DNA from 2 places in the Enterobacter sp. Taxon_8 genome. Region 1 is predicted to be linked to the other one. Evidence: predicted binding sites of a transcription regulator. Region 1 holds the regulator's gene; the other holds the start of a gene.

Evidence for each region. Region 1 encodes Fur, which represses iron uptake genes when iron is present. Its sites were predicted from a motif close to ATAATAATGAGAACNACTATCAA; they were not measured.
Region 2: sufA (Fe-S cluster assembly scaffold SufA) is a predicted target of Fur. The motif match lies at 1,835-1,857, and genes of this name have one in related genera.

The regions. Positions count from the first base shown of each region.
Region 1 is NZ_CM177989.1:3,256,772-3,260,186, reverse strand. It holds gene chiP (chitoporin ChiP) at 1-663, shown strand, start outside; gene chiQ (ChiQ/YbfN family lipoprotein) at 711-1,037, shown strand; gene fur (ferric iron uptake transcriptional regulator) at 1,130-1,576, opposite strand; gene fldA (flavodoxin FldA) at 1,868-2,398, opposite strand; gene ybfE (LexA regulated protein) at 2,554-2,841, opposite strand; gene ybfF (esterase) at 2,970-3,415, opposite strand, start outside.
Region 2 is NZ_CM177989.1:2,635,088-2,638,502, reverse strand. It holds gene AC4IBF_RS12460 (diguanylate phosphodiesterase) at 1-667, shown strand, start outside; gene AC4IBF_RS12455 (MerR family transcriptional regulator) at 856-1,584, shown strand; gene sufA (Fe-S cluster assembly scaffold SufA) at 1,897-2,265, shown strand; gene sufB (Fe-S cluster assembly protein SufB) at 2,274-3,415, shown strand, end outside.

The sequences.
Region 1 (3,415 bases):
ATCGATCAGTACTTTGCCAAGGCCAGCTATAAGTTTGATGTCGCGGGTAGCCCGCTGAGTACCAGCTATCAGTTCTACGGTACGCGCGACAAAGTCAGCAACGGTGGCGTCAATGACATTTATGATGGCACCGCGTGGCTGCAGGCACTAACCTTCGGCTATAAGGTCGGTCAGGTTGATTTACGTCTGGAAGGAACATGGGTGAAGGCGGAAGGGCAGCAGGGCTACTTCCTGCAGCGTATGACCCCGACCTATGCCTCATCCAACGGTCGTCTTGATATCTGGTGGGATAACCGCTCAGACTTCAACGCCGACGGCGAGAAAGCGGTCTTCTTCGGCGCAATGTACGACCTGAAAAACTGGAACCTGCCTGGCTGGGCGGTGGGCGCTTCTTACGCTTACGCCTGGGATGCAAAACCTGCCGATATGGCAACTCCGGACGCATACTACGATCCCAACTATCGCCTGAAAGAGTCTTCTTACAGCCTCGATGCTATCTATACCCTGCAGGATGGCCGCGCGAAAGGTACAATGTTCAAACTGCACTTCACTCAATATGACAACCACTCCGATATCCCGAGCTACGCGGGCGGTTACGGCAACATCTTCCAGGATGAACGTGACGTGAAATTCATGGTTATCGCACCGTTCACTATCTTCTGATGAATCTTCCGGCGGGTTAGATCCCGCCGGACCGGAGACTGCATATGATGAAAAAAATCGTAATCGTCGCGTTGCTGGCATCAGGGCTGGTGGCGTGTGCTCAGAGTGAGGCACCGAAAGAAGATTCCCGGCTGAAGGAGGCCTATAGCGCCTGTATTAATACAGCAGAAGGATCGCCGGAGAAAATTGAAGCCTGTCAGAGCGTGCTGAACGTGCTGAAGAAAGAGAAAGCGCATGAGCAGTTTGCGACGCGGGAGAATGTCCGCGTGATGGATTACCAGGCCTGTATCCAGGCGCGTAAAACCGGTAACGATCAGGAAGTGGCCAAGCGTTGCGATAAGATCTGGAACGAGATACGCAACAATAATAAATAAGTTGCTTTACGCCCGGTGGCGCGGTGCTTACCGGGCTTTTTTCTGGCAAAAAAAAGCCAACCTTTCGGCTGGCTCAGAGTATGAACACTTGATTATTTTGCGTCGTGCGCGTGGTCATCTTCGCGGCAGTCGCCTTCAGCGCAGTGACCGTAAAGATACAGGCTGTGGTTGGTCAGGCGGATACCGTGACGCGCGGCGATTTCACGCTGGCGCGCTTCGATGGAATCATCGCTGAATTCAATGACCTTGCCGCAGTCGAGGCAGATCAAATGATCGTGGTGCTGCTGCTGGGTCAGTTCGAAAACAGATTTACCGCCTTCGAAATTATGACGGGTGACAATGCCCGCGTCATCAAACTGGTTCAGCACGCGATAGACGGTAGCCAGCCCAATCTCTTCACCCATGTCGATAAGACGTTTATAAAGGTCTTCCGCACTGACATGGTGATTGTCTGGACCCTGAAGCACTTCGAGGATTTTTAACCGAGGAAGCGTAACTTTCAGGCCAGCCTTCTTTAATGCGGTATTGTTGTCAGTCATGCGGAATCTGTCCTGTTGCTAAACGATTCACTTCTGTAGGAAGTGACAGAAAATGCACCTGGGATAATGCGTCTCATTATAGAACTGCCATGGCTAAATGAAAACTGCAAGTCTCAGGCAAAATATGCTTATAAAAATGGGGTATCACCAACAAACTTGCTCGATGGAAAACCACATTTTATCAGGGAGACATTGTACAGGTCTGGGCGAAAAAGTTAAAAGATTGTAGCAATTAATTTAATCGGTTTGACCTGGTGCGCGGGCGCAACCGCCGTTGCGCCGCGAGAAAAATCAGGCGTTAAGAATATCGTCCAGGTGCAGTTCTTCACGGATCTGCTTAACCCATTTCTCAACGCGCTCTGCGGTCAGTTCTGGCTGACGGTCTTCGTCGATGGCCAGACCCACGAAATGATCGTCATCGGCCAGGCCTTTAGACGCTTCGAAGTGGTAACCAGCGGTCGGCCAGTGGCCTACGATAACCGCGCCATTCGGCTCAATGATGTCGCGGATGGTACCCAGCGCGTCACAGAAATACTCAGCGTAGTCTTCCTGGTCACCGCAGCCAAACAGGGCAACTAGCTTACCGTTGAAGTCCACTTCTTCCAGCGTCGGGAAGAAATCATCCCAGTCGCACTGGGCTTCACCGTAGTACCAGGTTGGGATACCCAGCAGCAGAATATCATAGCCTTCCAGATCTTCTTTGCTGCTCTTGGCAATGTCATGCACATCAGCAACGTCTTTACCGAGCTGTTTTTGAATGTTTTTTGCGATATTTTCGGTATTGCCGGTATCACTGCCAAAGAAAATGCCGATGATTGCCATGAGTAAAATAACCTCTTGAAACTTAATAGTATGGTGGCGCAATTCGGCCACGGATAAGGGCAATAATAGCAGAACTGGCAACCCTGCGGAAACAGCTATCGCGCAGGACTGCACTCTGTGCTACATGAAAAGGGTAATAAAGGGGATTTTCAGACTTATGCCTGGCTGCGCAACGTCTCAAGCTGGGCGATTAACATCTCTTCAATGAGCTCGCTGCGGCTGATATTTCGCGCGTCAGCCAGCTCGTTCAGCGCATCGACGGCGTCGGCGTTAAGCTTCAGTTCGACACGCTTAAGCCCGCGATTTTTATCGCGTTTAAGCTGATTGCGTTTATTGATACGCAGCTGTTCATCGCGCGAAAGCGGATTCGTCTTCGGTCGTCCCGGGCGACGCTCATTCGCGAACAGATCTAGTGTCGTACGGTCCGTTTGTTCTTTGGCCATGATTCTGAGACTTCGGGGGAAACACGCCGCCCTGCTAATGCCCGGGCGATAAGCGCGCCATCATACATCACCAAAAACGGCACGCCAACGACTGGAAGCCCGCAGCCTTCCAGTCGCTTTCTTTTTAATCAATTTGTCGTATCAGCGAGATAGCGGCGAATGGCGCGCAGCACGGCATCGGGTTTTTCTGCGTGCACCCAGTGTCCGGCACCGGCAATCACGTGGGCGCGAGCCTGCGGGAATTGGGCCAGCAGCGTGTCGCGGTACGCGTCGGTAACGTAAGGAGAGTTACCGCCGCGAATAAAGAGGGTAGGGTGCGGCCAGGCGGGGACGGTTTCCCAGCCCACGATGTTGTTGTACTGGTTCCAGAGCACCGGCACGTTAAAACGCCATTGGCCGTCAACAAACGACTTCAGCAGGAACTGGACTACGCCTTCTTCATCAAGATGCTCACGCATGACGGCAGCCGCCTGTTGGCGAGTCGCGACGCCCGCTTCGGTGACCGCATTGATGGCGGCAAAAATTTCGTCGTGGCGGCGGACGTCGTAATCCACGGGCGCAACATCAATTACAA
Region 2 (3,415 bases), 620 kb from region 1:
GCAGGTTGTCTCCTGGGAGGCGCTTTTGCGCACCCCGTCCGGCGACTCGCCAGGGGCTTATTTCGCCAGCCTTCCGAATGAGGAAGTGTACGCGTCTGATTTGCAAAGCAAGCAGGTGGCGCTCTCCATGGCCAGCGCGCTGGGGTTACAGGACCAGACGTTATCCCTGAACCTGCTGCCTATGACGCTGGTTAACATTCCCAACGCCGTGGACTTTCTGCTCACCGCGATTGAAGCCAATGGGTTTGTACCCGAGCAAATTGTGGTGGAGTTCACCGAGAGCGAAGCCATTTCCCGATTCGATGAATTCACGGATTCGGTCAGGCAGTTAAAAAGCGCGGGCATCAGCGTGACGATCGATCACTTTGGTGCCGGATTTGCCGGGTTGCAGCTGCTGGCTCAGTTTCAGCCGGACAGAATTAAGATTAATCGCGATCTGGTCGCAAACGTGCACAAAAGTGGTCCCCGACAGGCCATTATCCAGGCGATTATCAAATGCTGTGCCTCGCTTGAGATCCAGTTCTGCGCGGTGGGGGTAGAGAAGGCTGAAGAGTGGATGTGGCTGGAGTCAGCGGGAATATCCCAGTTCCAGGGGCATCTTTTTGCCAGCCCGCGACACGGCGGTATTCCCGCGATTGCGTGGCCGGAGAAAAAGTTCGAATTCTGATAAAGCTGTACACAATCCGGCAGAGTTAACTGTACGAACGGCAAATTTTATACAACAATGTATTAACAGGTGGATGGAAAAGAACCCCGTTCACCGGTTCAAAATGCGGTCTTAGTTATACAAATAGTGTGTACAATCTGATAAGGTTGGTGCAGTTAGGTATGGAAGTTCTGAGCGTGAGGGAGTTAATGGCCTATTACAGTATCGGCGAAGTGGCCGAACGATGCGGTATCAACCCCGTTACGCTGCGTGCCTGGCAGCGCCGTTATGGATTGTTGAAGCCGCAGCGCAGCGAAGGGGGCCATCGTCAGTTTGACGATGAAGATATCCTGCGTATCGAAGAGATCAAACGCCTGATGAAAAGCGGCGTCTCGGTCGGAAAAGTCAAAGCCTTGCTGGAAAACAAAGAAGTTTTGACGCAGGGCAACTGGGTTTCATTCCAGGAAGAGATGATGACCGTTCTGCGTTACGCCAGCCCGGCAAAGCTGCGTGCCAAAATTGGCGAGTTCCGCCGCGATCACGCGATAGACGCGCTGATTGACAATATTATTTCTCCCGTCCGTCAGCGCATGAACCAGGACCAAAATACCGTGCGTCACATGGCAAGCCTGTTAGACGGAGTTCTGATTGAATTCGCGATTGCAAGCCTGGCGGAGTCCCGCAAGAAAGCCGGTAAAGACGCACTGTTGATTGGCTGGGAATGCGATGACCGCACCCACCTGTGGCTGGAAGCCGCGCGCCTGGCGCAGAAGGGCTGGCACATAGACGTCCTGGCGGAACCTATTGATTCGCCGCGCCCTGAACTCTTCCCGGGGCAAAAAATCTTCGTCTGGACGGGGAAATCCCCAACGCCTCGCCAGCAGGAACAGCTCGACCACTGGCGTGAACAGGGGTTTGCTGTCTCATTTCATCACTGAGTGTAAGAGGCCTTGAGGGCCTTTTTTGTTTTTATCACTTTCTGCGCAAAATCTATCTCAAAAATAGGCATTTCCGATGCATATTTTACTTTTCTTCTCTTCGTTATGAATGCCGCGACGAAATGCATTATTAATCAATGCATTGAACAAATACATCCATCCTGACTGCATCCTCTCACAGGGTCTATGCTTAATAAAACCAGGCAAAAAGGGCGCTTTAGCCGAATGCCCCTGCTGACAGAGGGTTGAAGTGATAATCGTTATCACTAACATGGTGTTATGCCCTGATGGCTTATCAGATGAGGTGGACCTATGGAACTGCATTCAGAAACCTTTAATCCTGCCGATTTCGCCTGGCGCGGCTTAACGCTCACGCCAGCGGCGGCGGCACATATTCACGAGCTGGTGGCGAAAAAGCCCGAGATCCTCGGCGTGCGTTTAGGCGTCAAACAGACCGGCTGCGCAGGTTTCGGCTACGTGCTCGACACCGTCACCGAACCCGAGAAAGATGACCTGGTGTTCGAGACTGACGGCGCGAAGCTGTACGTCGCGCTGCAGGCCATGCCGTTTATTGACGGCACCGAAGTGGACTACGTCCGCGAAGGCTTAAACCAGTTATTCAAATTTCATAACCCGAAAGCCCAGAACGAATGCGGCTGTGGCGAAAGCTTTGGGGTATAGGCGGTACTATGTCTCGTAATACTGAAGCAACGAGTGATGTAAATACCTGGAGCGGTGGGCACCTCAACTATAAAGAGGGGTTCTTCACCCAGCTCCAGACAGATGAGCTGGCGAAAGGCATTAACGAAGATGTCGTGCGGGCGATCTCGGCGAAACGTAACGAGCCCGAGTGGATGCTGGAGTTCCGCCTGAGCGCCTTCCGCGCCTGGCTGGAGATGGAAGAGCCGCACTGGCTGAAAGCGCACTACGACAAGCTGAACTATCAGGATTACAGCTACTATTCTGCGCCCTCCTGCGGCAGCTGTGACGATACCTGCGCCTCGCAGCCCGGCGCGGTGCAGCAAACTGGCGCTGAAAACAGCTTCCTCAGCAAAGAGGTGGAAGAGGCCTTTAACCAGCTTGGCGTGCCCGTGCGTGAGGGGAAAGAGGTGGCGGTGGACGCCATTTTCGACTCCGTCTCGGTGGCCACCACCTACCGCGAGAAGCTGGCAGAGCAGGGGATCATTTTCTGCTCCTTCGGCGAAGCGATTCACGATCATCCAGAACTGGTGAAAAAGTACATTGGGACCGTGGTGCCTTCAAACGATAACTTCTTTGCGGCTCTTAACGCGGCGGTGGCCTCGGACGGCACCTTTATCTATGTACCGAAAGGCGTGCGCTGTCCGATGGAGCTTTCCACCTATTTCCGCATCAATGCCGAAAAAACCGGCCAGTTCGAACGCACGATTCTGGTCGCGGATGAAGGCAGCTACGTCAGCTATATCGAAGGGTGCTCCGCCCCGGTTCGCGACAGCTACCAGCTGCACGCGGCGGTGGTGGAGGTCATCATCCATAAAGATGCCGAGGTGAAATACTCCACGGTGCAAAACTGGTTCCCGGGCGACGGCAATACCGGCGGTATCCTGAACTTCGTCACCAAGCGCGCGCTGTGCGAAGGCGAAAACAGCAAGATGTCGTGGACCCAGTCTGAAACCGGCTCGGCCATCACCTGGAAATACCCGAGCTGCATTCTGCGCGGGGATAACTCCATCGGTGAGTTTTACTCCGTGGCGCTGACCAGCGGCCACCAGCAGGCCGATACCGGCACCAAGATGATCCACATTGGTAAAAACACCAGGTCGACCATCATCTCGAAAGGGATCTCTGCCGG